Regions from separate parts of the Rhizobium sp. WSM409 genome, predicted to be linked through region 2. Evidence: riboswitches for the same ligand, from Rfam matches in the RefSeq annotation. Region 2 holds a riboswitch; each other region holds the start of a gene.

What was found. Region 2 has a riboswitch for cobalamin ahead of AC25BC_RS17560 (CbtB domain-containing protein). Riboswitches for the same ligand answer to the same signal wherever they lie in the genome.
Region 1: it holds a riboswitch for cobalamin, as region 2 does, so the genes downstream of both, cobU (bifunctional adenosylcobinamide kinase/adenosylcobinamide-phosphate guanylyltransferase) here and AC25BC_RS17560 (CbtB domain-containing protein) in region 2, are expected to answer to the same signal.
Region 3: it holds a riboswitch for cobalamin, as region 2 does, so the genes downstream of both, nrdH (glutaredoxin-like protein NrdH) here and AC25BC_RS17560 (CbtB domain-containing protein) in region 2, are expected to answer to the same signal.

What each region holds. Positions count from the first base shown of each region.
Region 1 covers NZ_CM172794.1:2,358,828-2,368,897, forward strand. Annotated here, with positions in the region: gene cobN (cobaltochelatase subunit CobN) at 1-1,880, opposite strand, end outside; gene cobW (cobalamin biosynthesis protein CobW) at 1,885-2,934, opposite strand; gene cobU (bifunctional adenosylcobinamide kinase/adenosylcobinamide-phosphate guanylyltransferase) at 2,939-3,448, opposite strand; cobalamin riboswitch at 3,825-4,221, opposite strand; gene AC25BC_RS11850 (chloride channel protein) at 4,481-6,271, shown strand; partial or broken gene AC25BC_RS11855 (adenylate/guanylate cyclase domain-containing protein) at 6,293-7,587, opposite strand; gene AC25BC_RS11860 (DUF1127 domain-containing protein) at 7,691-7,912, opposite strand; gene AC25BC_RS11865 (DUF4242 domain-containing protein) at 8,002-8,274, opposite strand; gene AC25BC_RS11870 (hypothetical protein) at 8,317-8,802, opposite strand; gene AC25BC_RS11875 (helix-turn-helix transcriptional regulator) at 8,989-10,070, shown strand, end outside.
Region 2 covers NZ_CM172794.1:3,531,849-3,541,918, reverse strand. Annotated here, with positions in the region: gene AC25BC_RS17580 (acetate/propionate family kinase) at 1-1,049, opposite strand, end outside; gene AC25BC_RS17575 (inorganic phosphate transporter) at 1,342-2,943, shown strand; gene AC25BC_RS17570 (putative bifunctional diguanylate cyclase/phosphodiesterase) at 3,014-4,585, opposite strand; gene AC25BC_RS17565 (histidine phosphatase family protein) at 5,043-5,597, opposite strand; adenosylcobalamin (AdoCbl) riboswitch at 5,675-5,829, shown strand; gene AC25BC_RS17560 (CbtB domain-containing protein) at 5,831-6,040, shown strand; gene AC25BC_RS17555 (CbtA family protein) at 6,157-6,903, shown strand; gene AC25BC_RS17550 (hypothetical protein) at 6,954-7,586, shown strand; gene AC25BC_RS17545 (sulfite oxidase-like oxidoreductase) at 7,571-8,233, opposite strand; gene AC25BC_RS17540 (sensor histidine kinase) at 8,425-10,070, shown strand, end outside.
Region 3 covers NZ_CM172794.1:3,889,050-3,899,119, forward strand. Annotated here, with positions in the region: gene nrdE (class 1b ribonucleoside-diphosphate reductase subunit alpha) at 1-1,317, opposite strand, end outside; gene nrdI (class Ib ribonucleoside-diphosphate reductase assembly flavoprotein NrdI) at 1,296-1,700, opposite strand; gene nrdH (glutaredoxin-like protein NrdH) at 1,710-1,931, opposite strand; cobalamin riboswitch at 2,213-2,438, opposite strand; gene AC25BC_RS19205 (heavy metal translocating P-type ATPase) at 2,603-4,870, opposite strand; gene AC25BC_RS19210 (MerR family transcriptional regulator) at 4,942-5,364, shown strand; gene AC25BC_RS19215 (TIGR03862 family flavoprotein) at 5,434-6,648, shown strand; gene msrB (peptide-methionine (R)-S-oxide reductase MsrB) at 6,794-7,279, opposite strand; gene AC25BC_RS19225 (helix-turn-helix domain-containing protein) at 7,488-8,447, shown strand; gene adh (aldehyde dehydrogenase) at 8,614-10,070, shown strand, end outside.

The DNA.
Region 1 (10,070 bases), 1.2 Mb from region 2:
TGTTTGCCCACATGGATGATCGCATGGGCACCGAACTCGCGGCGCAGGAAAGCATAGAAGGCGAGATAACCGTGCGGCGGCACGAGATCCGGCGAATGATAACTTTCCTTCGGATCGATATTATAGCCGCGCGCCGGCTGGATGCCGACAAGCACCTCGCCGAAACGCGCGAAAGGCAGGGCGAAGACGCCCTCGCGAAAATACGGATCGTCTTGCGGATTGCCCCAGCGGGCTCTCACCTCATCTTGAATCTTATCGGGAAGAGATTCCAGGAAGCTGTTGTACAGACTCAGGGAAAGCGTCTCGCGGATGATCTTTCCATCGGAACCGGAATTGGTCGGCCCTTCCATCAGGTGGCGGATCAGCGCATCGCCGTCGGCGGGAATCTCGGCGACCGGATAACCCACAGCCCGCATAGCCTTCAGCACCTCAGTGGTCCCGGCCGGCGTATCCAAGCCGACGCCGTTGCCAAGTCGACCGTCCCGGTTCGGATAATTCGCCATGACGAGCGCGATGCGCCGGTCATGGGCCGATGTTTTCCGCAGCCGCGCCCAGTTGGCGGCAAGCTCGGCCGTATAGCGCACCCGCCCGGTATCCGGCTCGCTGGCGACAATATTCGTCTCGACGGCAGCATCGTAGCGCGCTGCCGTCTTGAAGGAGATCGCCCGCGCCAGCACCCGGCCATCGACTTCAGGCAGCAGCGCCACGTTCATGCCGAGATCGCGCGCCGACAGGCCCTGCGAGGAAGCCGCCCATGCCTCCCTCGACGAGGCCGACAGGATCGCCTGCAACACGATCGCCTCATTCGCCTCCAGCACCGTCGCCTGCCGGTCCGCACCCGGTGCCGAGACGGCAAAGCCCGTGGTGTTGATGACGACATCGGGTTTCAGCGTCGAAAACACGCTTTCGAGAATGCCTGTGGAAACCGGATCCTTGAGGCTATAGGCAAAGACCGGCAGCGGGCGGAGGCCGAGTGTCACCAGCGCTTCGATCAGAGCTTCGATCGGCCCGGTCTCGCCGCTTTGGACGAGGGCGCGGTAGAAGCTGATGGCGACGATGGGGGATGCCTGTTGCGTCGAGTTCGTAGTACCCCCCTCTGTCCTGCCGGACATCTCCCCCACAAGGGGGGAGATCGGCAAGTCGCTTGGGCTTCGCACAAAAGAAACGTTGGAGGATACCGTGCCTTCGGCCGAGGAGATGGAGCGAGACCTCTCATCCCTGATCTCCCCCCTTGTGGGGGAGATGTCCGGCAGGACAGAGGGGGGTGCCACACCCAAAGGCGCACCCTGGAGCGAAGCAACAATCCGCCGCCACTCCTCAACCCCGATCAGTCCCCGCCCCGGCCACCAGATGCCAGCCTTCATCAAAGGCACAGCCGGCGCCGGCTTCTCGGCGCCAGACAGCATCGCCTCGGCATAGTCGAGAAAGGCCCGCGCGTTGGCATCGCCGCCCTCGATCAGATAGGCCCAGAGCGCGTTGAGATCGTCGAGATCAACGTTGGAGAAAGGCACCAGCCCCGCATCCGGCCTGGCGTCGCCCGGCAGCACCGCGATCAGCGCACCGGCGCGCGCTGCTGCCGCATGCAGCGCCTCCAGCGCATAGTGGAAATAGCTGGCGCCGCCGAGCGCACGCACGATGATCAGCTTCGCATGCCGCACCGTGCGCTCGACATAGGTATCAACAGACATCGGATGCTTGAGGCTCAGCAAGCTGGCGAGCCGGAGCGAAGGCCCCGCCCGGCGCTCGCGATGGGCGGTTGCGATCGCGGCAAGCTCGCTGTCGGCCGCCGACAGGAACAGGATATCGCCCGGCGTCTGCCCGAGGTCGATTGCCTCCTCGCCGTCGCTGATCGTTCCCTGTTGAGCCAGAAGCAGATGCATCGGGTTACGCCAGCGCTTCGATCGCCGCCCTCACCGCGTCCTGATCCATTTCGTGCAGGCCGATGACGACGAGGCGCGTGGCGCGCTTTTCGCTCGCGCCCCAGGCGCGGTCGAAATAATGGTCGATGCGGCTGCCGACGGCCTGGAGCTGCAGGCGCATCGGCTTGCCCGAGACATCGACGAAACCCTTGAGACGCAGCACGTCATGGGCTGATATGATCGTCTTCAGCGCCGCGATGAAGCCGGCGGGATCGGCGACCGGGCCGAGCTCGACGACGAAGCTGTCGAATTCGTCATGGTCGTGCGGCGCACCGTCCTCATGCTCCAACTCGTGATGCGACTTGCGATTGGCGATATCGTCCTCCGTGCCGATGCCGAGGCCGAGCAGGATGCCGGCAGACACCTCGCCGTTCCGTGCCTCGATCATGACAGGCTTGCGGGCGGTGCGGGAGGCGACCTCGTCACGCACCCTGATAAGGCCGGCAGCATCGATCAGGTCGGTCTTGTTGAGCACGATGAGGTCGGCGCAGGTGAGTTGGTCCTCGAACAGCTCCTCGATCGGGCTTTCGTGATCGAGCGATTCATCCTCGGCACGGCGCGCATCGACGGCATCATGGTCGTCGGCGAAACGGCCGGCGGCAACCGCAGCGCTGTCGACCACCGTGATGACGCCGTCGACGGTCACCTGCGTGCGGATGTCGGGCCAGTTGAAGGCGGCGACCAGCGGCTGCGGCAGGGCAAGCCCCGAAGTCTCGATGACGATATGGTCAGGACGCTGTTCGCGCTCGAGCAGCTTGGTCATCGTCGGAATGAAGTCATCGGCGACGGTGCAGCAGATGCAGCCATTGGTCAGCTCGATGATATCGTCCTCGGTGCAATTCTCCGCACCGCAGCCCTTCAGCACATCGCCGTCAACGCCGAGATCGCCGAATTCGTTGATGATCAACGCAATCTTCTTGCCGCCGGCATTGGTGAGCAGGTTGCGGATCATCGTCGTCTTGCCGGCGCCGAGAAAGCCGGTGATGACGGTTGCGGGAATCTTCTGCTGGTTCATGGACTTAACCCTTCATTTTCAGCGGCAGGCCTGCCGCGATGAAATAGACTTCGGCGGCCTTCGCCGCGATCGATTGGTGCAGCCGGCCGGCATGATCGCGAAAATCCCGCGCCATGCGATTGTCGGGCACGATGCCGAGACCGACCTCATTGGAAACGAAAACGAGCCGCGCTTTCGCGGCGGGCAGGAAATCGGCAAGGGCGGCGAATTCCGCCGCCATGTTCCGCTCCTCCATCATCAGATTGGTGATCCAGAGCGTCAGACAGTCGATCAGCACGATGCGCCCCGGTCCGTCGATGGCGGTGAGCTTGCCGACAAGATCGAGCGGCTCCTCATGCGTCGTCCAGGACGGACCGCGGTCGACCTTGTGTTGGGCGATGCGCGCCTGCATCTCCTCGTCCCATGCGCGGCCGGTCGCAAGGTAATGGCGGTCGAGTCCGGCGGCCGTCACGAGGTCTTCGGCGAAACGGGATTTGCCGGAGCGTACGCCGCCGAGGATGAAGGTGGCAGTCATGCTCAAACGCCCCTCAGGGAGAGTGCGTAGCCGTGGCTTGTTCCGAGTGCACCTTTCTCGGCTACTGAGGGTGTGACACCCCCCTCTGTCCTGCCGGACATCTCACCCACAAGGGGGGAGATTGAATCGCCGAGAGCTTTTCTCCAAACAATTGATGTAGGGCGACGGTCGTGCTGCTTGCCGATCTCCCTCCTTGTGGGGGAGATGTCCGGCAGGACAGAGGGGGGGACCCAGCATTCGACATAAACGGCCGAAAGCACACCTCTTGCAGCACTGCTTGGAGGCGTCGCGCGCCCTGCACCAGGCCGCGCCGAATTCAATCGTTCAGCCAAGACAACCTCCGTGCTGGCAACGGGCATAGTGCCCAGGTGTGGGCTTCTCGCCCGGCCGCATGGCAGGTCTCCTGGCTCGCGGTTATCGGCCGCGATCGGGGCGGACCGGAAACCGGTCGCCCTGATCGTGCCAGCGGATCATCCTCGCCTTCCCGGCTGCATCAGTGAAAAGGTGGACGATTCGTAGACTTGAGAGGCGTCCGACCCCGGTTGATCACCATGCATATCCAGTGGCTTTTCCGGCATGTCGCCCATCCCGCCCGCTTGCATGATTGCAAGCCGCCGGCCGGAAGGGCTTAGTGCCGGATGGAAGACCCTGACCGCTCTACAGTCGCGGGGTCGGCTGTGATGAAGGCGCCCGGCTTGGGTCCGCCCCGTCACATTCCCTTTTCATCCGGAAGGGCGCAACACCGATCCGGAACCATCCGTTATGTCAGGATGGTCAGTCGACCATCCGTTATCGGGATGGTTAGGCAAGCGCAGGGGTGAAGTCAACCGGCCTTCACGGCTAGGGAATAGCCGGCCGGTTGGAGCGCCCACGCCAACACGACTTACTCTACCTAAAATATCGTCTTTTATCAGAGACTTACGTGATAAATATTTATCCCGCGCTCCGGCTTTTCGCCGCAATTGCGTCGCAAGCGGAGTGCCCGACCATCTCCGCCCTTGACCGGGCCTCTCCCCGCCTAGTTGTCTAGCCATGCTTATGAAATTGGATCGGCGCGGTTTCCGCGCGCTGCGTGTTTTCTTTGATCCGGGACGCCTGAGGGCGCTGACCCGGCGCAGCGAGGTCGGCCTGTCGCTGGCGGGCGCCGTCGTCGGCATCATCTCGGGTCTTGCCGTCACCGGCATGAGCTACGTCTCCAACGAGCTGCATCAGCTGGTCTTCGGCATTGCCGACAGCGAAAGGTTGAGCTCCTCCGAGATCGAGAACAAGCTGCTGCTGCTCACCGCCCCGGTTATCGGCGGCGCCCTGCTCGGCCTGCTGCTTTTCGTGCTGGCGAAACGACGCAAGAAACCGATGGTCGACCCGATCGAGGCCAATGCGCTGCATGGCGGCCGCCTGTCCTTGACCGACAGCATCATCGTTGCCGTGCAGAACCTGATCTCCAACGGTTTCGGCGCCTCCGTCGGCCTGGAGGCCGGCTATACCCAGCTTGCCGCCGGCCTCGCCTCGAAATTCGGTCTGAAGCTGCAGCTTCGCCGCTCGGACCTGCGCACCCTCGTTGGCTGCGGCGCGGCGGGCGCCATCGCCGCCGCCTTCAACGCGCCGCTGACCGGCGCCTTCTATGCTTTCGAGCTGATCATCGGCACCTATACGATCGTCTCGCTGACGCCTGTCGTCGTCTCCGCCCTTGTCTCCACCCTGATCGCAAGGCTGCTCGCCGGCAGCGATTTCACCATCGATATCGGCAGCTTCGGCTCGGTCGTGCCGGCCGATTATATCCCAGCGCTGCTGCTCGGTGCGTTCTGCGCCGGTGTCGGCATCCTGATCATGCAGGGCGTCGCTTTTGTCGAGGAGCTTGCGCGCAAGAGCTCGATCGCCCCACCCTTCCGCCCGGCACTCGGCGGCATCATCGTCGGGCTCTTGGCGATGATCTCGCCGCAGGTGCTTTCGGCCGGCCACGGCGCGCTGCATCTCAACCTTTCCCGTGACGTGGCAATCCCGACGCTGATCGGCCTCTTCCTTTTGAAATCCTTCGCCTCGGCGATCTCGATCGGCTCCGGCTTCAGGGGCGGCCTGTTTTTCGCCTCTCTGTTCATGGGAGCCCTGCTCGGCAAACTCTTCGCCTATTGCGGCCCCTATTTCGCCGATGCGACGCTGACGCCCGTCATCTATGCCGTGGTCGGCATGAGTTCGCTTGCCGTCGCCGTCATCGGCGGGCCGCTGACCATGACCTTCCTGGCGCTCGAAATCACCGGCGACTTTCCGATCACGGCGCTGGTGCTCGCTGCCGTCATCACCTCCTCGCTGGTCGTGCGTTCGACCTTCGGCTACTCCTTCGCCACATGGCGCTTCCACCTGCGCGGCGAAAGCATCCGCAGCGCCCATGATGTCGGCTGGATCCGCAATCTGACGGTCGACAAGCTGATGCGCGCCGACGTCAAGACGGCAAGGGCGGGCATTTCTCTGGAGGAATTCAAGCAGGCCTTCCCGATCGGCTCGACCCAGCGCGTCATCCTCGTCGAGGAGAGCGACAAATATGCGGGCCTCGTGCTGGTGCCGGAGATTTACGCCAATCCGACCGATGCGCAGGACGAGGGCAAGACGCTTGCCGATTTCATCCACTATCGCAACGATTTCCTGCAGCCGCAGATGAATGCCAGGCAGGCGGCGGCGATCTTCGACAAGAGCGAAAGCGAAGCGCTCGCCGTCGTCAACAACCTGATCGAACGCAAGGTGATCGGCCAGCTCAGCGAAAGCTATACGCTGCGCCGCTACAGCGAAGAACTCGACCGCCGCCGCCGCGAGGTCTCAGGCGAGATCTGAGCAAGTCGGAACACTCCGTCGTCAGTCGGTGCCGGCGAGTTTGAAGACGTTGACCGGCTTCGAAACGCCGCGCAATTCGAAGGAGCCGAGACATTCGCTGGCAACGGCAGAGGTGACCGCGAAACTCTCCGACATCAGCAAATGGTGCCCGAGCGTGCCGCAGAGCTTTTCGAGCCGCGAAGCCTCGTTGACGGCGCTGCCGATCACCGTGAAATCAAGCCTGCCGCGTGCGCCTATATTTCCGTAGAAGACCTCGCCGAGATGCAGCACGACATCGACGCCGATGTCAGGACCTACATCATTCCTCCGCTGACCATTCAGCACCTTGTTGGCTTCTAGAATATTCCTTGCTGAAGCCAGAGCGGCCATGCAGGCCTTTTGCGGATCTTCAGCATCGGTCGGAAAGATCGCCAGCACGCTATCGCCCATGAACTTGAGGATCTCGCCCGAATTTTCCTCGACATGCCAGCCGATCAGCTCGAAATGTTCATTCAGAAACCCGGCGATTTCGCCCGGCTGATAAACCTCGGTCAGCGCCGTGAAGTTTCTCAGGTCCGCAAGCAGGATCGCAGCATTGATCGCCCCTCCCTTTCCCCTCTGAATATCGCCTGCAAGGATGCGTGCACTTGTCTTGGCGCCTGTATAGACGGCGAGGATATCCGATGCGGTTTTCGTTGCCGCGATACGATAACAAGCCAGCCCCAGCGCCGGGAAGAGCTTCGCGACGATCGCCAGTTGATCATCGGAAAATCCGCCCGGCCTGTCGCTAGTGAGGGACAGGCTGACGCCGCGTAGCGCAGCCTCCTTCGGGAACTCCAGCAGGCTGACCAGGTGATCCGTGCCGCCGCTATGCGCGAATTCCGCAAGCTGCGGGTAGTCATCGACACCCTCACCCTTGGCGATGTTCCAGCGACCTGACGTTTCGCCACGGCCCAAAAGAAAATAGATCGGGGTCTTTTCGAAATTCAGCACTCCCGCAGTGCCATATTCGGCATTCTCGATCGTGGTCGCACCGCCGCGCACGAAATTGGCCGAGACGCCGCCATACATGGGATGAATTGACGGCATTGAAATGCTTCCCCGCCAGATCGGAAAGCCATCCGCGATCAACCGATCGCACAATCCGGCTATCAGCTCGGCGATATGCTCAGCTGTGATTCCATGTTCTATAAGCCACTGAATATGATTGCTAATTTTTAAACCTCCACATGAGCCGCCACAATCTTATGATGGCAAATCGGGCAAATGGGCGGCAATCCGAACCGGGTCGCCACGACATCCAGTGATAGCCCGGCCAAACCGATGTTTCTAGCCATCGAGCTCGGCCACCACAACCGCGGGGCAGATGGCAGAGAGATTGATACCGTTATCGACGCATTGCGAGGTTTTACGCCCGATGCGGACGCCCACCACGAGACGCTAGCGGAACCTGCTCCAGTCTGCATCCTGGGAGGCGACGAAGGGTATTTCGCCCCTCGACAAGGCAATGTCTTTCAGCATGTGATCTGGCAAGGCGCCAAGCTGATTTGCCGCCGATCGCCTGCGTCGCCAGACGACAAGGGCGCGCAGCGGAGAGGTAAGCAGCGCCATCACTTTGCGCAGTCGCAGCTCGACCGCGCCGGACAAGAGCTTCTCGTTCATTGTGATCCCCATGAATTTGCGCGTGCCGATGGCAAGATCGCAACCCGGAGAACCGGTCGGCGACTCGTTCGCCGGCCGGTTCCGACATCCTAGCGCGCCGAATGTGGGCCGATGAGCGTCGTGATCTCCGTCACCCGGTCCGCCGGAAAGCCACCCTTTTCCGCGTGCCGATAGACCGCTTCCGCGCTCTCGGCCTCATGAACGCAGTACATCTTGTCCCCGGTCACATAGCTGGTGATCCAGGTATAGGGTTCGCCGAGGGACGCTACGACGGCGTTGGATTTCGCCGAGATCTCGCGCAGAGTTTCCTTGTCCATGTCCCCGAGACCTGGAATGTTTCGTTCGACAACGAATTGCGGCATTGTTTTATCCTTTCATGATGTTTTGAGTGAGCTGGAGCTTCATCAACCGTGCGCATGCCGGCAGCTGACGTCAGGGTTCATGTCGGCGAACGGTCCCCTCGGATTGTTCTTCCATGCCCAGACGTGCAGCTCGTAGAAAGCCGGAAGGCCGTAGCGGTTCGGTGCGTTCGTGAAACTGAACAGCTGGCCGCCGAGATTGGCGGGACCTTTCGTCGTGATGTATTCGACAGCGACGAGTTTCATCTTGCCGTGTTCGTCAGGCTCGTACATCACGGCCTCCGGTCTGGAGAGATCAATGGCCTCATCCTTGATGAGGTCGGCACTGACATAGTGGATACCCATCGCACCTCCATCTATGCCGCTGGTGCACGGGATCGGCGAATAGCCTTCCTTGACGGCCTGGTTGACGTCCCGGAAGCGCGCATTGGCCTCCCGGACCTGTTCCGGCAGGCCGCCGCCGCCGAGCGCTGCAGCCGGAAGAGCTGCCATAATGAGAAGCGCCGCGATCGGCGCTTTTGTCGCTTTCATGAAGATTGCCCTCCAATTTCTGGTTGTCCAAGCCGATTGGATTCCGGCCGGCAGTGCGTTGTAAAAAATCCGCGCGATGAAACATCTCCCGCATGGGGGATGAAATCTTCCGCAAATCCCGGAAATGAAGGCGCCGTGGCCGGCGACAATTGACCGGGCTGGCCGGGCTGATGCAGGATTGTGATCATGGAACAGCAGCTGTCGGAAATTATTGGCGCTATTTATGATTGCGTGGCCCGGGAGGATGCCTGGCCAAACGCTCTTCGTCTGATCAATGGTCAGGTGAACGGTTTTCTAACCACGCTTGCCGTCTTCGACACCACCACGCGTTCCGCACGGCTGGCCCAGATCGCCTGCGACGACGGAGAGGCCATCCGCACCCTCGTCGCGCATGCGAAGGACGTCCCGTTCTTCCACCTTCTCCACCGAATGGAGATCGATCAGCCGGATACGCTGGAGCGGATGTTTTCCCTCTATGGACCCGATGGCGAAGCCGTCTGGAAAAGCGGTGCGCTACACCAGAACTTTCATGCCAGGTATGGGGTTCTAAACTCGATCGACATGGCCGTGCTGAAGCGCCCGACCCGTGTCGGGACGATCAACATTTCGGTGCAATACGAACCGAGCGAGCGACGTGTCTTCGACATCATCGGGCTGCTCGGTCCGCATATCCGCCGTGCCGTGACGATCCACGACATGTTCGAGATGGAGCGCGCCGAAGCCGCCGTCCTCAGGGAGGTCATCGACGCCCTCGATCATGCGGTCTTCATCGTTGCAGAAGACATGACAATCCTCTTCGCCAATGAAGCCGCCGAAGCGCGGCTGCGCGAGCAGCACGTGGTCCACTCGCTTTCAGGCCGTCTGGCCGCTCGCTATAGTTATGCAGGCGCCGCCCTTTCCAACGCAGTGGCGCTTGGCGCGCGCGACGAAATCAGTCTCGCAGCCGCTGGGATCGATGTTCCCCTTGCCTCGGCGGAGCGCCCCGCCGTCGCCCACGTTCTGCCGTTGCAGCGGCGCACCGAAAGGGGACGCTTCGAAAGCCGGGCGGCGGCGGCGATCTTTCTCGCCGCGGCTGGAACGGTGGTCCAGTCTGCCGTCGAAGCCGTTGCCGCCCTTTTTGCTCTCACGCCTGCCGAACGGCGCGTGGTCGGCTACGTGTCCGAAGGTATGACGCGATCCGAGATTGCAAATGCGCAGGGCGTTGCCGACGGCACCGTGAAATCGCAACTGGCCGCCATCTACGACAAGACGGGAGCGGAAGACCAGCG
Region 2 (10,070 bases):
TCGGTTGCAAGGCCAAGCCAGGACAGCCGCTTGGTCACACCTGCGCGGATCTCCGGTTGATGCTCGCCGATGCCGGCGGTGAAGACGATGGCGTCAAGGCCACCAAGCGTTGCCGCCATGCGGCCGATTTCGCCGGCAATGCGCAGCGTGAATAGCTCGATCGCCTGGCGCGCCTCCGGCCGGCTGTCCTTCAACAGCTCGCGCGTATCGGCAGTGATGCCGGAGACGCCGAGCAGGCCGCTGCGATGATAGAGCAGGTCTTCGATCTCCTCGAAGGACTGCTTCCTCTGACCGGCCAGATGCAGGATGACGCCGGGATCGAGCCAGCCCGGACGCGTCGCCATCGGGATGCCATCCAGCGTCGAAAAGCCCATGCTGCAATCGCGGCTGACGCCGTTATCCAATGCGCAGAGGCTGGCGCCGCTGCCGAGATGGGCGACGACCACCTTTGCCGGGTGCGGCGCCTTGCGGCGAAGCTCGCCGGCGATGAATTTGTAGGAGAGGCCGTGGAAGCCGTAGCGCTTGATGCCCTCGTCATGCAGCGCGCGGGGAATGGCGAAGCGGCGAACGAGATCGTCCTGCGTGGCATGGAAGGCGGTATCGAAGGAGGCGATATGGGCAAGATGCGGTTTCAGATGCTTGAGGGCGCGGATGAAACGCAGCGCCCGCGGCTGGTGCAAGGGCGCAAGCGGGGTCAGCGCATCGATGGCATCGATTGCGGCGGCGTCGAGCGCGATCGCTTTGGTAAACCGGTCGCCGCCATGGACGACGCGGTGGCCGGCGGCGCGCGCGGCGGTCATGTCGAAATGATCGGCGAGAAGCGCGAAGGTCTCATCGATGACGCCGTGCAGATCTTCGGTCACCGCGGCCTTCAACGGCATCTCGACTATCTGCGATGCTTTCGTCAGGCCGAGCGACAGCGGTTCGGCGCGGAAATCGATCACGCCCTTGCCGATGCGCCGCGCCTTGGGGCCGTCTATCGCGAAGATGCCGATCTTAACGGTCGAGGAGCCGGTGTTGAAGGTCAGCAGCAGGTCGGTCGATGACATGTCTTCCAAGACTCCGCGCGGGTGTGAGATGACCGAACTTAGCGTCGGATGTCCAGGCGGGAAGGATTTATTCGCTCGGGGCGCGCTTTTGTCATTGCGTAGACAACCATCGTCAGCCGCTTGGGATCGCAACGCGGCATCTATTATGGAGGCGACGGTACCAGGCGCATCACCGTCAATATCGCCCAGCATCAGTGGCTTACGGGCGGTTCAGTCGGGGCGTCATGAGAGCTTCACGCGGCGGATTTATTAACAAAAGGCAAATTTGCAAAACGGAATAAGGAACTATGCCATGGCCGATATTGCCCCCAGCCAGGTTCATAGCGACGCTTCCCACCCGCTCCACAGTTCGAATTCGGCCAACAAGTGGTTCTTGCCGCTGTTCGCGCTCGTTCTGGTCTGCGGCCTTGGATATGTCGCTTATGCACTCGGCCGCGACCTGACAACCGCAGTCGCCGTTCCCTGGATTCTCCTAGGCCTTGCACTGCTCATCGCGCTCGGCTTCGAGTTCGTCAACGGTTTCCATGATACGGCCAATGCCGTCGCCACGGTGATCTACACCCGTTCCATGCCGGCGGAATTCGCCGTTATCTGGTCCGGCTTCTTCAACTTCCTCGGCGTGCTGACCTCGAGCGGCGCCGTCGCCTTTGGTATTCTGGCGCTGCTGCCGGTGGAATTGATCCTGCAGGTCGGTTCCGGCTCCGGCCTTGCCATGGTCTTCGCGCTGCTGATTGCCGCGATCGTCTGGAATCTCGGCACCTGGTATCTCGGCCTGCCGTCGTCGAGTTCGCATACGCTGGTCGGCTCGATCATCGGCGTCGGCCTTGCCAACCAGTTCCTGGCGCCGGCAGGCACAGCGACCAGCGGTGTCGACTGGTCGCAAGCGACCAATATCGGCCTGTCGCTTTTGATCTCGCCGCTCATCGGCTTCGGTCTTTCCGCTGTCCTCCTGCTGGTCATGAAGCTTCTGGTGCGCAACAAGGCGCTCTACGCAGAGCCGAAGGGCAACCAGCCGCCGCCGCCCTGGATCCGTGCGATCCTGATCTTCACCTGCACCGGCGTCAGCTTCGCCCACGGCTCCAACGACGGGCAGAAGGGCATGGGCCTCATCATGCTGATCCTGATCGGCCTGGTGCCGACGGCTTTCGCGCTGAACCGCACGCCGGATGTCAACTATCTCGAAGCCTACAAGTCAGCATCAGCCCATGTGGAAACCGCACTCGGCAAATATGTGAAGCCGGGCGTTACGGTTGCGGACTACAAGGCCGAAGTCGGCAACGCCGTCAAGAACAAGACCTGGACGGATACGACGACGCCGGCCCTGCAGCAATATATCCACCAGACAAGTGCTGAAGTCGCCGGCTTCCCGACGCTCGAAGCGGTGCCGACCAATCTCGTCGGCAACGTCCGCAACGACATCTATCTGATCGGCGAGGCGCTGAAGTTGATCGACAAGCAGAAGCTGCTGCCGATGGATGCCGGCGACCTCAGCGCGGTGACGAGCTACCACAAGGCGGTCGACAACGCGACGAAGTTCATCCCGCTCTGGGTGAAAGTGGCGGTCGCGATCGCGCTCGGCCTCGGTACGATGGTGGGCTGGAAGCGCATCGTCGTCACCGTCGGCGAAAAGATCGGCAAGACGCATCTGACCTATGGTCAGGGCGCGGCAGCCGAAGTCGTGGCGATGGTCACTATCGCCTCGGCCGACCATCTCGGCCTGCCGGTCTCGACCACCCATGTGCTGTCATCAGGCGTTGCCGGCACTATGGCGGCCAACGGTTCCGGCCTGCAATGGTCGACCGTGCGTAACATGCTGATGGCCTGGGTGCTGACGCTGCCGGCCTCGATCGCGATCGCCTTCGTGCTGTTCGTGATCATGCGCCAGGTTTTTTAAAGCAAATTCCCGGCAAAGCGCGAAGCGGTTTTGCCGGGAATTGCGTCAAAACAAAAGGTAGAGCGTTCCGTCAGCCCGTCGAGGCCAATTTGGTATTGCGATCGCTGATGAAGATGCCCGCCTCGGCGGCGGGCATCGCCTTGCCGAAAAGATAGCCCTGGCCGATGTCGCAGCCAAGCTGCAGCAGGAAGGCGAGCTGGCCGTGCTCCTCGATACCTTCCGCCGTCGTCTTGATGTTGAGGCTCCTGCCGAGGCCGAGCATGGCGCGGACGATCTTTTCCTGCCGCTCGTCGTCGCGATAGGTGGCGATGAAGCTTTTGTCGATCTTGATCTTGTCGAAACGATAGCGGGAAAGCTGGGCGAGGCTCGAATAGCCCGTGCCGAAATCGTCGAGTGCGATCTGGATGCCGGCGGCGTGCAGCTCGTCGAGAATGAGGGCGGCGATGGCGGGATCCTGGATCAGCGCGTTTTCGGTGATCTCCACTTCCAGGCGCTGCGGCGGCAGCCGGCTTGCCGAAAGGACCTTGAGAATACGCGATGTCAGCAATCTGTCTTCCATCTGCACCGGCGAGACGTTGAAGGACAACGTCACATGATCCGGCCAGGCGAGTGCGTCGCTGCAGGCCTGGGTGAGGAGATCCTCGAATAATGCCGTGATCATGCCGGTTTCCTCGGCGATATCGATGAAGACCGGCGGCGGGATGTTGACGCCGTCGTCGCCGATCCAGCGCGCTAAGGCCTCGAAGCCGCAGAGCTGGCCGGTCTTGAGGTCGATCAGCGGCTGATAGAAGGGCTTGATCGCCTTGTTGGAGATCGCGGCGCGCAGCCTGGTTTCCAGCGCGGCGCGTTCCGTTACCTTGTCCTGCATCGAAGGTTCGAAGACGAAATAGTGGTTGGGTCCGCGTGATTTCGCCTCGTACATGGCGAGGTCGGCACGGTGGGCGGCATCTTCCAGCGGCTCGGCTCCCTCGGCCCAGCGGTCATAGCCGACGCTGGCGCCGACTTCGACGGCAAAGCCATCGATATGGATCGGCCGGGTGACGGCCTGGATCAGCAGCTTGGCAAAACGCTCCTCGCGCTGCGCCGTCAGGGCGAAGGCGACGATGATGAATTCGTCGCCGCCGAAGCGATAGACGCAATCGGCATTGCCGAGCGCGCAGATGCGTCTGGCAACCTCGATCAACAGGATGTCGCCGCCCTTGTGGCCGACGAGGTCATTGACCTTCTTGAAGCCGTCGAGGTCAACGGAGAAGATGGTGACGTTGCGGTCCCACTCCTCGATCTCGGCCTCGTCGTCCTTGATCGGCCGGGAGAGGATCTTGCGCTCGAAGGCGTAGCGGTTCGGCAGCTTGGTGAGATGGTCGTGGGTTGCGGTCCAATCGGCTTTTGCCTGGGCGGCCGCGCGCAGTTCCATTTCCTTACGCAGGTCGGCGATGCGCAGCACCGAATAGACGAAGCTCATGGCGCCGGCGATGCCGAGCGCCAGAACGAGCTTGTCGGCGCCGTACTCGCCGAAGCCGGTCATGAAGGCGACCAGGCTGTCGTCGAGCTGTAGCAGCGTGCCGAGAAGCCAGAGGGTCACTCCAGACACCACGATCGACACGCATTGCCGTCCGGCCCTGCTTTGGAAAAACACCGGCATTATGCCTTCTCCATCTCTACCTTCGCGGAAATATCACGAAAGTCTGAAATGTTTGTTGAAACCAGAAGGCGAATTATCAGAGGCGGCAGCCTGTTGCTGTGCCGCAGAGAGACCCGACGGGGCCTGTGGGGAACCAGGGCGTCGTTATCAGCGCGATCGCCTTCGTGGTTCGGGAGACCGGCTGATGCGGGAAAAGAACGAAGGCGAGCGTGCTAATGCATCGCTCGCCCTTTCTCGTGCTTCAGGCGGTGACGATCAGCAGCGGAACGCTGAAGATGAGACCGACCAGAACCGTGACTGTGGCGACACGCATAAAACGCAGGCGTCGCGTGCGCTCGCCACTCCAATCATATGTCATTCTTCCATCTCCTTGGGACAAGGAAGTAGTCCCCGCAAAGCCGGGTTCAACATAGATGACGCGATTTGCTTGTGCAAAGCTGGATAAGATCAGCAGTCTCTAATGCTGGAAGCGCAGAGACCAGCGCTGTCCGTTGCTGGTCATGCGGATGACGGAAAGCGGCTCGACGTCGCTCAGCCAGAAGGAGGAGAGCGGCGCCTGCAGTACATGCACGATCGCTGCCCGGATGACGGCCGCGTGGCTAACGGCGATCACATGGCCGCCGAGGCTCGATTGCTCATCCATCCAGCCGGCGATGCGCGTGCGCAGATCAACAAGGCTCTCGCCGCCATGCGGGGCCCCTTCCGGATCGCTCATCCAGCCCATGAGGTTTTCCGGCTCTTCGGTCCCGATCGTCGTGATCGACCTGCCGGCCCAGCGGCCATGGTCGCAGTCGCGAAGTGCGAGGTCTATGCGGGCTTCGAGGCGGAGCGCTTCCGCGGTCTGGCGGGCACGCAAAGCCGGGCTCATGGCAATTCGATCGGCGCGGGGCGGGGGGATCATCCTGCCGGCCTCCTCCACTGCCTTATCCTCGAGCGGTTCGTCGAGCGGGAACAGGGCCTTGCGGCTTGCTGCCGTCGCGCCGTGGCAGATCCAGGTGAGGCGCGTGTTCACGGTCGTTCTTGTCTCCCGGAATGCGGCGACAGCGTCCTTCGCCGGCTTGTGAAGTTTCGTTGACAGTCTCTTCGGCGTGCAGATATAACCGTGCAGTTGCGGGTTTGGAAGCCGGTGTAAGTCCGGCGCGGTCGCGCCACTGTGACCAGCGTGTCGAAAGCTCTTCGCGCTGGAAGTCAGACCCTACTGCACAAGCACTCTTTCGACTGAACGCGTCATTCCCGGAGGAATACATGTCTGACACCACTTTCGCGCCCGTTGCGGTACCGGCGCCGATCCCTGTAGGCGAGATCCTGCCCTGGGCGATCTTCGGCGGCCTGCTGATGCTCATCGTCCTCTATTTCGTCGGCACCGAGGAAGGCGCAATGGCGCTGTTCAACGGCATGTATGTGCACGAATTCGTGCATGACGGCCGCCATCTCCTCGGCTTTCCCTGCCACTAAAGCGCGTCGCGATCTTTCAGATTCGCTCATCGCGCTATAGGTTTTTGTTTTACGCATGTCTTTATCGCAAAACCGCGGCACACTTTTGCGCGACGTGCCTTAAGGGAGTTCCGGACATGGTTGGAAACCTCTTGCTTCGCGGCATGCTCGCGGGCCTGATTGCTGGCATCCTGGTTTTCGCTTTCGCCCATACGTTCGGCGAGCCGCTGGTCGATGCGGCGATCGCCTTCGAGGAGGCGAGCGCCCAGGCGGCCGGCGAAGCTGCCGAACCCGAAATCGTCAGCCGCGCCACACAGGCCGGTCTCGGCCTTTTCACCGGCGTCATGGCCTACAGCGCCGCCGTCGGCGGGCTCTTCGCGCTCGCTTTCGCTTTCGTGCACGGCCGCTTCAGCAGCCTTTCGCCGCGCGGCACCTCGGCCGTCATCGCCATTGCCGCCTTCGTGGCGGTCGTCCTCGTTCCCGGGATCAAGTATCCGGCCAACCCGCCGGCAGTCGGCAATCCCGATACGATCGGCGCCAGGACCGAGCTGTTCTTCCTGATGATCGTCGTCTCGCTTGCGGCGCTGATTGCCGCAGTGGCGCTGTCGCGCCGCCTGTCCGAGCGTTTCGGTCTCTGGAACGGCGCGATCATCGCCGGCATCGCCTATCTCGTCTTCATCGGCGTGGTGCTCTATCTGCTGCCGCCGATCAACGAGGTGCCGGAGAACTTCTCGGCGATGGTGCTCTGGCGTTTCCGCACCACTTCGCTCGGAATGCATGTGATCCTCTGGGCAACGCTCGGCCTCGGCTTCGGAGCGCTGGCGGAAAAGCGGCTTGCGGTCGGGGGCGGGGAACGCGGCCGGCCGGCCACGGCATTGCACTGAACGCATCGAAGGACGCCGCTTTGCCGGCGCCCTGAACTTTTCGGGCGAGTATGAAAAACGACAGAGCCAGACCACTGCTGTTGACGGCGTTCTCTGCCGTCGCGTTTTTTTGTGTGGTCGCTGGAAGCGCTTTTGCCCATAGCCGCAGCGACGGCGGCAGCCATGCGGGTCTGGATATCCCGCAAATTTCCCACGGCGAGATGGCTGTCATGTCTGACTATCGCAGTGGGATTGTCGATCTTGCATCCCGTGCTGTCGATACGAACGAGCCGTTCCGCCGCGTGCTGAACTATGCAGAGATCCAGTATTCCTACTGTCTGTGGGGCCGGATGCCGGGCAGCGTGACGGATGAGGAAAGCCCGTTCAACGAATGCGCTCATGCCTATCTCGCCGCGACCAAGGCGGTCTTGCTTTCGATGCGCGAGATGCCGCGGGAGGCTGCCGCGGCGGGTGAAATCATTTCCGCGGTCGACGCCGACATGGTGCGGCGCGGGCTTGCGCTGATCAGCTGCCGGTTCAGCGACGAAGCCTTCAACACCGCCGATATCGTCAAGCCGCGCTGGAGCGAGATCCCATTCCATGCCGCCAGCATGGCGTCGCTGACGGGGCTTGCCGCGTTGTTCGGACTTGGCGTGTTTGCGCTTCGTCGCTTCTCGCGACCGAAAGCTCAGTCGTCGGAATAGCGCTGCTCGCGCCACGGATCGCCGTAGATGTGGTAGCCGTTCTTTTCCCAGAAGCCGGCCTGGTCGGCAGGCATCAGCTCGATGCGGCGCAGCCATTTGGCGCTTTTCCAGAAATAGAGATGCGGCACGACGAGGCGCATCGGGCCGCCGTGCTCCGGTGTCAGCGGCAGGCCTTCCCAGGCGGTGGCGAGGATCGCATCCTCGGCAGCGAAATCGGAGAGCGGCAGGTTGGTGGTATAGCCGTCATAACTCGTCAGCATGACGTAAGCGGCTTCAGGCTTCGGCATGGCGAGGTCGAGCAGATTGCGCGTCGAAACGCCCTTCCATTTGTTGTCGTAGCGCGACCAGGTGGTGACGCAGTGGATATCGCTCACCCCCGTGCTCTGTTCGATCGCCTGGAAGTCGGCCCAGGTGAGGGTGCGCGTCGTTTCGACGAGGCCGCGCACCTCGAGCCGCCAGGTCTCGGTCGAGATGACAGGCTGCTGGCCGAGATCGAGCACCGGCCAGTTCTTGACGAGGTGCTGGCCGGGCGGCAGGCGCTCGGCTTCGGGACGGCTGATACGGCCGGTCAGGAACTTGCCCTCTGCCGCCCAGCGGCGCTTGGATGTGGTGAGTTTGTTATCGGCGGGCGTCTGGTCGTCGCTCATGGGCGGGGGCCTCCTTGCGGTGCAGCAATAGGACATCCACCCCTGCCGGGTGTCAAGTTTCGACGGCCCCTTGGAAATCCCTACCCACCCCTCTAAACTCGGTCCGTCGGGTATGCCTCGCTGGGGAGTGGAGGCAGAAAGGGGAGGAGCCGGTTCTGTCTTCGAAATATCGTGCGATAGCGGCGTTGCTGGTGGTGCCGCTGATCATCTTCTCCTTCTTCACCTATGGGAGCGCGATTGCGACGCGCGCCTATATGGAGGAAGCCTCGGCGCAGGCAGGAACGGCGTTGCGCCTTGCCGTTTCGGCACTCAGCGGCCATCTCAACCGCTACGAGGCGCTGCCGGCGCTGATCGCCGATCACGACGACATCAAGGAACTGGTGAGCGCGCCTGAGGATGTGGCGCTGCGCGATGCGGCCAATCTCTATCTCAAGGAGATCAACGGACTGCTGAAATCCTCCGATATCTATGTGGTCAAGCCAGACGGAGAGACGATCGCGGCCAGCAATTACGATGGGCCTGCAAGCTTCGTCGGACAAAATTTCAGCTACAGGCCCTATTTCCAGGATGCAATCGAAGGCCGGCAGGCACGGTTTTACGCGCTCGGCACCACCTCGCTGAAGCGCGGCTACTATTTTGCCGCACCGATCCGGACCGGCGCGGATATTCGTGGCGTCATCGTCTTCAAGGTCGATATCGATATGATCGAGTCCTCCTGGGGCGGCGGCGAATACAGGATTTTCGTCTCCGATCCGGAGGGCATCATCTTCATGTCCGGCAGCCCGGAATGGCTCTATGGCGCGATCCTGCCGCTGACGGCCGACCGCGTCGCCCGCACCGAGGCGTCGCGACGCTATGCCAATGCCAGGCTGGCGGCGCTGCCGGTGACGCGTCACCACTTCGAGCAGCATGAGCTGATGACGCTGGCCAGCGAGCGCGGTTCGAGCGAATATCTGGTGCTCTCGCATTACATGCCGGCCGAGGACTGGACGGTGAACGTGCTGATGGAGACGAGTTCCATCCGCGCCCAGGCACGCACGGCGCTTGCTGCCGTGTTTCTCATTCTTTGCATTGCCGGGCTTACGGTGGCCGTCCTTCGCCAGCGGCGGGCGCGGCTTGCCGAGCGCATGCAGATGCAGGCCGAGGCCCGCAACGAGCTGGAGCGGCGCGTCGAGGAGCGCACGGCCGATCTTGCCCGCGTCAACAGCCGCATCGAAGAGGAGATTGCCGAGCGGCGGCTGACCGAGCAACAACTCCGACAGACGCAGGCCGATCTGATCCAGGCGGGCAAGCTTGCCGGGCTGGGGCAGATGTCGGCTGCGCTTTCGCACGAATTCAACCAGCCGCTCGCCGCCGCCAAGACCTACACGGACAGCGCCTCCGTTCTCATCGACCGCGGTCGGACGGAGGAGGCGCGGGACAATATCCGGCGTATCGGCGGGCTGATCGACCGTATGGCTGCGATCAGCCGGCACCTGCGCAACTTCGCCCGCAAGCCGAACGAGAAGCTCGGCCTCGTTTCCCTCGACGAGGCGATGCGCGATACGCTGGAGATCGTCGCCTGGCGGTTGAAGGCGGCGGATGCCGAACTGCTGCTCGCTCTCGGCCCGCGTCCGCCGGTGGTGCGCGCCGGTTCGGTGCGTCTGCAGCAGGTGCTGGTGAACGTGATCTCGAATGCGGCCGATGCGGTGGAAGGGCTGGATGATCGGCGCATCGAGGTTTCGGCCTTCGAGGAGGCCGGAAAGGTGGTGCTGACGGTGCGGGATCATGGACCGGGCGTGCCGGCGGCGATCGCCGAGCGTATCTTCGATCCGTTCTTCACGACGAAGGGCGTCGG
Region 3 (10,070 bases), 360 kb from region 2:
CGAGCCGAGATTACAGGAGATGTCCTTGCCGAGATGTTTGTAGGAGAGGTCGTCGTTATATTCGCTCGCCTCACTCACCTGCAGGATTTCCGAGCATAGATTGCTCATCGAAACACGTCCGGCGATCGGGTTTGCCCGGTTCACCGTGTCCTCGAACATGATGTAGGGATAGCCGCTCTCGAACTGGATTTCGGCAAGCACCTGGAAGAATTCGCGTGCCTTGATCTTCTTCTTGGAGATGCGGGCGTCGTCAGCCATCTCGCGGTACTTTTCCGTCACCGAAATCTCGGTGAAGGGCACGCCATAGACGCGCTCCACGTCATAGGGCGAGAACAGGTACATGTCCTCGTTGTTCCTCGCGAGTTCGAAGGTGATATCGGGCACGACGACGCCGAGCGACAGCGTCTTGATGCGGATCTTCTCGTCGGCATTTTCGCGCTTGGTGTCGAGAAAGCGCATGATGTCGGGGTGATGGGCATTGAGATAGACGGCCCCCGCGCCCTGCCGTGCGCCGAGCTGGTTGGCATAGGAAAAACTGTCTTCGAGCAGCTTCATGACAGGTATGATGCCCGAGGACTGGTTCTCGATATGCTTGATCGGCGCGCCCGCCTCGCGGATATTCGTCAGCGACAGTGCCACACCGCCGCCGCGCTTCGACAATTGCAGCGCCGAATTGATCGACCGGCCGATCGATTCCATATTGTCCTCGACACGCAGCAGGAAGCAGGAAACCAGTTCGCCGCGCTGCTTCTTGCCGGCATTGAGGAAGGTCGGCGTCGCCGGCTGGAAACGGCCGGAAATGATCTCGTCGACCATGTCGCGGGCAAGGGCCTCGTCGCCGCGCGCGAGCGCCAGCGCCACCATGCAGATGCGGTCCTCATAGCGCTCGAGATAACGCTTTCCGTCGAAGGTCTTCAGCGTATAGCTGGTGTAATATTTGAAGGCGCCGAGGAAGGTCGGGAAACGGAATTTCTTGGCATAGGCCTGGTCGAACAGGTCGCGCACGAAATTGAAGGAATACTGGTCGAGAACCTCCTGCTCGTAATAGCCCTCGGTCACGAGGTAATCGAGCTTTTCCCGGAGATTGTGAAAGAACACCGTGTTCTGGTTCACATGCTGCAGGAAATACTGCTTGGCCGCCAAACGATCCTTGTCGAGCTGGATCCTGCCCGCATCGTCATAGAGGTTCAGCATCGCATTCAGCGCGTGATAGTCGAGCGTTTCCGCCGCTTTCAAAGGGCGTTCGCCGGCGGGATGAGCAAAAGTGTTATGCGGTTTTGCGCCCGCATCCCGCGTCAGAGGTGTTCCCGTGTCCAAAACCGTTCCATTCCGTGTTTGACGTTGGCGACATCCGCTTCTGTGCCCAGCAGTTCGAACCTGTAGAGGTAAGGCACCTGGCACTTCTTTGAGATCACGTCGCCGGCGAGCCCGTATGTTTCGCCGAAATTGCTGTTGCCCGCGGCAATCACGCCGCGGATGTGTCCTCGGTTTTCCGTATCGTTGAGGAAACGGATCACCTGCTTGGGAACGGCGCCCTTGCCGCCGTCGCCGCTATAGGTCGGCACGATCAGCACGAAGGGTTCGCGGATATGGAACGAGTCTGCGCCATTTGGCGGAATGCGCGCCGCGCGCAGTCCGAGCTTGGCGACGAACCGATGGGTGTTCTCGGACCGGCTGGAATAATAGACGATCAGAGCCATCGCCTTTCCTCAGGAAAGTGCGCTGATCATGTCGGGACGGAAGCCGGCCCAATGCTGCTCGCCGGCGATGACGACGGGCGCCTGCATGTAGCCGAGGCTGCGGACCCGATCGAGCGCTTCGGCATTCTGCGAAATATCGACGATGTCATAATCGACCCCCAACCGGTCGAGGGCGCGGTAGGTGGCAGTGCATTGGACGCAGGCAGGCTTGCTGTAGACGGTGATGGTCATGATATTCCTCGTGACGACGCGATTGGGACGCAGGACATCGATCGGAAATCTCGCGATATCCGTCGAAAACACTCTGTATTTTGCAGCGATGCGGCTCGTTCAGCCGCTGGGCGTGACCCGCCCTCTACCTCTAGCGGGTGGCGGCCTGAACTGAGATACTGACATGACTTCACCCCGAAGTGGCTCAATGCGAAGGTTTCGGGGGCGGAGGCTCGGGCCTGCGAAACGCGATGCGGAGATTCCCCGCAGCCATGCAACGCGACCTTCCGGACACCCCGCCCGTGGACGTTTCGTTCGAGGCAGGTCTCCTGGCTCACGGGTCAAAGCACCCTGCCCCAGCCTTCCCGGAGCATCATGCTCCAGTGACCTGAAATCGGACAGTTGCTCGCCGCTTACAGTTGCGGGGGCAGCTCCGGCATTGCCGCGCCATGATGGCGAAACGCACCGTATTCCCGTCTTAGCCGCCGATCCTCACGAATCGACGGAACCTCGAACACTAGATATGGTACGCGAATCGCTGATGACGTCAACAAGTTGTTGTGGCAGCGCAGCAATGGCGGCAGCGAATCGCCGTGACTGTGTATGATGTGGATAACGAAGCGTTAACGGAAAAGCGCTGTGGAGAACCCGTCAGAAAAGAGCCGGCAGAAGCCGGCTCCCCGAAACGACATTCATATTTTTATTCGAAGCAGCCTGAGCGCGTTGATCGTCACCAGCACGGTGGCGCCGGTATCGGCGAGGATCGCTGGCCAGAGCCCGGTAATGCCGGCGATCGTCGTCACCAGAAACACCGCCTTTAGCCCGAGTGCGATGGTGATATTCTGCAGGATGTTGCGCATCGTGCGTTTGGAAAGTTCGATCATCCGCGCCACGTCGCCAACGCGTCCGTGCAGCACGGCGGCATCCGCCGTCTCCAGCGCCACATCGGTGCCGCCGCCCATAGCGATACCGATATCGGCAGCGGCCAGCGCCGGAGCATCGTTGATGCCGTCGCCGATCTTGGCGACGATGAAGCCTTGGCGCTTCAATTCGCCGACGACCCGCTGCTTGTCCTCCGGCATCATCTCGCCGCGCCAGTCGATGCCGAGCATGCCGGCAACGGCTGCTGCCGTCCGCTTGTTGTCGCCGGTCAGCATGATAGCCTTGACGCCTGCTGATTTGAGGGCAGCGAGCCCGGCCTCGGCATCCTGACGCGGCTCGTCGCGCATGGCGATAAGGCCGGCCACAACACCGTTGACGAGCAGCACCGACACGCTCTTGCCCTCGTCGTTCAACGCCGAGATGCGTGCATCCTGTTCAGCACTGAGCGTCCCGCGCTCGCGGGCGGCGGGCGGCGACAAGAGGTCCAGCGTCTCACCACCGACTTTGCCGCTGACGCCCTTGCCCGGCAGCGCTTCCAGCTCGAAGGCCGGCGGCACGGGAACGCCGTCCGCCTTGGCGCGGTTGAGGATCGCCAGCGCCAGCGGATGGCTGGAACCCTGTTCCAGCACCGCCGCGCGCGACAGCACCTGCGCCTCGGTCAGACCAAAGGAAATGATGTCAGTCACCTGAGGCTTGCCTTCCGTCAGCGTGCCTGTTTTGTCGAAGGCGACCATCGTCACCTTGCCGAGCGTCTCCAGCACCGCGCCGCCCTTCATCAGCAGCCCGCGCTGCGCACCGGATGAAAGCGAGGCAGCGATCGCCGCCGGCGTTGAGATGACGAGCGCGCAGGGGCAGCCGATCAAAAGGATCGCAAGGCCCTTATAGACCCATTCGCCCCATGGCCCTGCGAACAGCAGCGGCGGAACGACCGCAACCAGCGCTGCGACCACGACCACGCCGGGCGTGTAATAGCGCGAGAACCGATCGATGAAGCGCTCGGTCGGCGCCTTCGATTCCTGCGCCTCCTCCACCAGCTTGACGACGCGGGCGATGGTATTGTCGGCCGCGGCCGCCGTAACGCGAACCCTAAGCACCGCATCGCCATTCACCGTGCCGGCAAAAACGACGGCATCGACGCCCTTACGCACTGGCGTGCTCTCGCCCGTCACCGGCGCCTCGTCGATCGCGCTCTCGCCTGAGAGGATGATGCCGTCCGCCGAGATCCGATCGCCAGGACGAACCATGATGATGGCCCCGACCGAAAGGCTTTCCGCCGGCACCTCCCGTGTCTGCCCATTGTCTTCGAGCAGCGAGGTCTTCGGCACCAGCGCCGTCAGCGACTGGATGCTTTCGCGCGCCTTGCCCGCTGCCACCCCTTCCAGCAGCTCGCCAACGAGGAACAGGAACACAACGGTCGCCGCCTCTTCGCCGGCATTGATGATAACGGCGCCGACGGCGGCGATCGTCATCAGCATCTCGATCGAAAACGGTGTGCCTGAGAAGGCGGCCATGATGGCGCGCCGCGCGATCGGCACCAGCCCGATCAGCATGGCGACGATGAAGGCGTAGGACGCGATCGCCGGCACGAGATGGCCGACGGTGTAGGCGGCAACGAGTGCTCCACCCGAAAGGATGGTCAGCCGGCCCTTCCTGCTCTGCCACCAGGGACCGGCCATCGGCGCATGATCGTGCCCGTGCAACCCCTCGATTTCCTTCTCGCCATGATCGTGGGGATGGTCATGGCTATGACCTTCATGATCATGTACCGCATGATCGTCGTCATGGCCCGCGTGATCGCCGCAGCCATGTCCATGATCGTGACAATGCTGTGAGCCCTGAGTATGCGCAGGCGCAGCGTTTCCGGCAAGCGGCGCGACGGAATAGCCGAGCCCCGTCACCTTCTTCTCGATCATCTTGAGATCGCTGCTGCCATCGTGCCGAACGGTCATCGTGCCCGCCATCACCGAGACGGAAACATCGGCGACACCCGCCACGCGTCTGACCGCCGTATCGATCTTGGTTGCGCAGGCGGCGCAATCCATGCCGCCAACCCGGTATCGTGTCTCGCTCTCAGCCATCATCCGCTTCCTTGTCAAACAGAAGCATCTCTCCTACATCCTATAGCGACTAGAGGTGCAAGAGGAAAATCATGAAAAAGATCACCATTGGCGAAGCCGCGCGCCAAAGCGGCGTCAAGGTGCCGACGGTGCGCTATTATGAAAGCATTGGCCTGCTCGCCGCCCCGAGCCGCAGCGAGGGCAACCAGCGCTCCTTCGAGCCCGCCGATATCAGCCGTCTCGCTTTCATCCGCCACGCCCGCGAACTCGGTTTCGAGATCGACGCGATCCGCACGCTGCTCACCCTGCAGGACGATCCGCACCAGTCCTGCGCCTCGGCCGACGCCATCGCCAAGGCCCGCCTCATTGAGGTCGAGCAGCGCATCCGCAGCCTGATGGCGCTGAAGGCCGAGCTGGAAACCATGGTGGAAGGCTGCGGCCACGGCCGCGTCGACCAATGCCGCGTCATCGAAGTGCTCGCCGATCACGGCCAGTGCACGCATCCGCACCACTGATCTCTGCCCTTGCAGGCGATCCGCGCCCGCGCCAAAACTGAACGCAGATACAATCGGGCGAAGACATCAATGAACCAGAAGCGGATTGCGATCATCGGCGGCGGCCCGGCGGGTCTCGCGGCTGCCGAACTGCTTTCCCGTTCCGGTCATGCGGTGACGGTCTACGACGCCATGCCGACCTTTGCCCGCAAATTCCTGCTGGCCGGCAAGTCCGGTCTCAACATTACCCATTCCGAGGATTATGCCCGTTTCACCACGCGCTTCGCCGCGGCTTCCGCCCGCCTGCGCCCCGCTCTTGATGCGTTTACCCCTGATGATATCAGGAATTGGGCAAGCGAGCTCGGGACGGAAACCTTCATCGGCTCGTCCGGCCGGGTTTTTCCGAAGGTGATGAAGGCCTCGCCTTTGCTGCGCGCCTGGCTCAGGCGGCTGGAGGCACAGGGCGCCACGCTGCGCACCCGCCACCGCTGGACCGGTTTTGCCGAAGACGGCTATGTTTTCGAAACGCCCGAAGGGCGCAGCATCGTCCATTGCGACGCGGCCCTGCTCGCGCTCGGCGGCGCAAGCTGGCCGCGCCTCGGCTCCGATGCTGCCTGGGTGCCTTGGCTGGTCGGCAGGGGTGTGGAAATTCACAGTTTTCAACCCGCCAATTGCGGCTTCGTCGTCGGATGGAGCGGGAACTTCAGCGAGCGTTTCGCCGGCGAGCCGGTAAAATCGGTCACCGCAACATCCGAGGCCGGCACGTTTCCCGGCGAATTCGTCATCACCGAGAGCGGCATCGAGGGCAGCCTGATCTATGCCCACACCGCCAGCCTCCGCGATCGGCTGCTGATCCACGGCAGCGCCGCCCTGACGCTCGACCTCGCACCCGGCCGCACCATCGACAGGCTGAGCCGCGACCTTGCACGGCAGGACGCCAAATCAAGTTTTTCGAACCGCCTGCGCAAGGGCGCCGGCCTCGACGGCGTCAAGGCGGCGCTGCTGCGCGAACTCGCTCCCGAGCGCGACCGAACCGTTCCGGAGCGTCTCGCCGGCATGATCAAGGCCCTGCCGGTGCCGGTGATCGAAACCCGCCCGATCGCCGAAGCGATCTCCTCGGCCGGCGGCATCCGCTGGAGCAGCATCAACGACAGCTACATGTTGAAGGCACTGCCCGGCACCTTCGTCGCCGGTGAGATGCTCGACTGGGAAGCGCCGACCGGCGGCTATCTCCTCACCGCCTGCCTGGCGACCGGCCGGACGGCAGCCCGCGGCATCGAAGCCTGGTTGCAGCGCAGAGCATGATGCCGAAAAGTGTGATCGGTTTTCGGACGACATCATGCTCCAACTCTTAATTTAGAACAGGATTCAGATTTTAGGCCGACCCGGCCTAAAATCATCCTGTTCTAAACGCAGGCAGTCATCAGCACCGCGTGAGATCATCCCTCAGTCAGGCCGAGGCCGGACGGAATGTCATGGCGAGCCCATTCATGCAGTAGCGAAGCCCGGTTGGCTTCGGGCCATCATCGAAGACATGGCCGAGATGCCCACCGCAGCGGCTGCAGTGCACGGCGTTGCGCACCATGCCGTAAGTCGTGTCGTTCGTGGTGCCGACGGCTTTTTCGAGCGGCGCCCAGAAGCTCGGCCAGCCGGTGCCGCTGTCGAATTTGGTGGTCGAGGAAAAGAGGTCCTGATCGCAGCCAGCGCAGACGAAATTGCCCTTTCGCTCCTCATGCAGCAAGGCACTGGTGAAGGGCTGTTCCGTCCCCGCCTGGCGCAGGATGACATATTGATCCGGCGTCAGCAGCTTGCGCCATTCCTCGTCGGTGTGGGTCACCGCAAACGTCTCGGCGGCGATCGCCTTGCCGGCTAAGTCCAAGTGAACCGCGAGCGCCCCAAAAGCGGCGCCCGTCAGCAACAATCGTCTGTTCAGCATGGTCGGATCTCCTCGTCTGGCAAACCTTGCTTCTGCAAAGAACTACGAGAAAGAGGGTCTTTTGTTACACCATGGCCACCCAAACACCGAAATGTGATTTCCGTCACTTTCGTCAGGAAGCGCCGCACGCTGACGCCCGCCAGCGCCGGCCGATTGCAAACCAGCCATTTTTCTATCAGAATGTGCTGAAATTCGATGGGAGGAGCCGATGCACGAACACTCAGCGCACGCCGAGCACGTCTACACATCTGCCCAGCGCGATTCTGCGGCGGCGAGTTCCCCTGTCGTCGCCTCATGGCGGCGGTGCATGACCATGCACCAGCTCGCCCCCGAGGACCAGCGGGCTCCACTGCGCCTGACCGACCAGGAATTCCGCCGCGCGCGCGAGCAGTCCGAACAGCTGATTGCCAGCGCCACGGAAGAGCTCGATCGTCTCTTTACCACCGTTGGCAGGGCCGGCTGCTGCCTGCTTCTGACCGACAAGAACGGCATCGCGCTGGAACGCCGGGGCGCTGCCGGAGACGACAAGGAATTCCGCGAACTCGGCCTCTGGACCGGCTCGGTCTGGACCGAGGCCAGCATCGGCACCAACGGCATCGGCACCGCACTTGCCGACGAGCGTGCCGTCGCCATCTTCCGCGATCAGCATTTTTTCAGCTCGAACACCAGCCTCAGCTGCACGACCGCGCCGATCCGCGATCATCGTGGGCAGGTGGCAGCAGCCCTCGACATCTCCGCATGCCGCGAAGACGTCAACGAGATGACGCTGGCGATCCTGACGCAGACCGTGCGCGATGCGGCGATGCGCATCGAACTCAACCTTTTCCGCTCGGCCTTTGCCGGCGCGCGTTTCCTGATGGTCCCGGCCGGAGCCAATTCCGCTGCCGCCCTGCTCGCCGTCGACAGGCACGATCTGGTGCTCGGCGCAACGCGCGCCGCCCGCATCGCGTTGCAGCTGGACGACAAGCGCATCGCCGCCGGCATTCCGGCGGCCGATGCCCTGCACGAGGCTGGCGTCTCCCAGCAGGATGAGATCGTCGAGGCGGAGAAGGCGGCACTCTTGCGGGCGTTGTCGCGCGCCGGCGGCAATGTCTCGCAGGCAGCGATCGCACTCGGCATCAGCCGTGCCACGCTGCACAGGAAGATGAAAAAGCTCGATCTCCACTGATCGGTGTAAAGGTCCCGCTCCTGGAGGAATCGTGACCCGATGCTGTCGCAGGTCTGCGACACTGTGCACTGCGGTATGGAAGACCCGCCCTAGTCCCTCCGCCAAAACATGCTCATTTTCCTCCCACTGGTTCGCTTGGGAACCTGGATCATCAAGGGAGGATGACATGCTTCATCAGAAAATCGTCGAGTCGCCGTTCAAGCTGAAATACGGCAACTATATCGGCGGCGAATGGCGCGAGCCGGTCGAGGGAAAATACTTCGAAAACCTCACGCCCGTCACCGGCGGCAAGCTCTGCGACATTCCCCGCTCCAATGAAAAGGACATTAACCTCGCACTCGACGCCGCTCATGCGGCAAAGGAAAAATGGGGTCGCACCTCGGTTGCCGAGCGCTCCAATATCCTCATGAAGATCGCCCAGCGCATGGAAGACAAGCTTGAATTGCTCGCCCAGGCTGAGACCTGGGACAATGGCAAGCCGATCCGTGAAACCATGGCGGCCGACATTCCGCTGGCGATCGACCATTTCCGTTATTTCGCCTCCTGCATTCGCGCCCAGGAAGGTTCGATCGGCGAGATTGACCACGACACTGTCGCCTATCACTTCCATGAGCCGCTCGGCGTCGTCGGCCAGATCATTCCGTGGAACTTCCCGATCCTGATGGCCACCTGGAAGCTGGCGCCCGCACTTGCCGCCGGCAATTGCGTCGTACTGAAACCCGCCGAGCAGACCCCGGCCTCGATCCTGGTCTGGGCTGAACTCGTCGGCGATCTCCTGCCGGCAGGGGTCCTCAACATCGTCAACGGTTTCGGCCTCGAAGCCGGCAAGCCGCTGGCGACCAGCCCGCGCGTCGCTAAGATCGCCTTCACCGGCGAGACGACGACAGGCCGGCTTATCATGCAATATGCCAGCCAGAACCTCATTCCGGTGACGCTGGAGCTCGGCGGCAAATCGCCGAACATCTTCTTCGCCGACGTGATGGCGGAAGACGACGACTTCCTCGACAAGGCGCTCGAAGGCTTTGCGATGTTTGCCTTGAACCAGGGCGAAGTCTGCACCTGCCCGAGCCGCGCCCTCGTCCAGGAATCGATCTACGACCGTTTCATGGAAAAGGCCGTCAAACGCGTTGAGGCGATCAAGCAGGGCAACCCGCTCGATAGCGCAACGATGATCGGCGCCCAGGCCTCGACCGAGCAGCTGGAAAAGATCCTCGCCTATCTCGACATCGGCAAGCAGGAAGGCGCGGAAGTGCTGACCGGCGGCTCGCGCAACGATCTCGGCGGCGAGCTGGCGAACGGCTACTATGTCAAGCCGACGATCTTCAAGGGTCACAACAAGATGCGCGTGTTCCAGGAGGAAATCTTCGGGCCGGTGGTTTCGGTGACGACCTTCAAGAACGAGAAGGAAGCGCTCGAAATCGCTAACGACACGCTCTACGGCCTCGGCGCCGGCGTCTGGAGCCGCGATGCCAATCGCTGCTACCGTTTCGGCCGCGAGATCCAGGCCGGCCGCGTCTGGACCAACTGCTACCACGCCTACCCGGCCCATGCCGCCTTCGGCGGCTACAAGCAGTCGGGCATCGGCCGTGAAACCCATAAGATGATGCTCGACCACTACCAGCA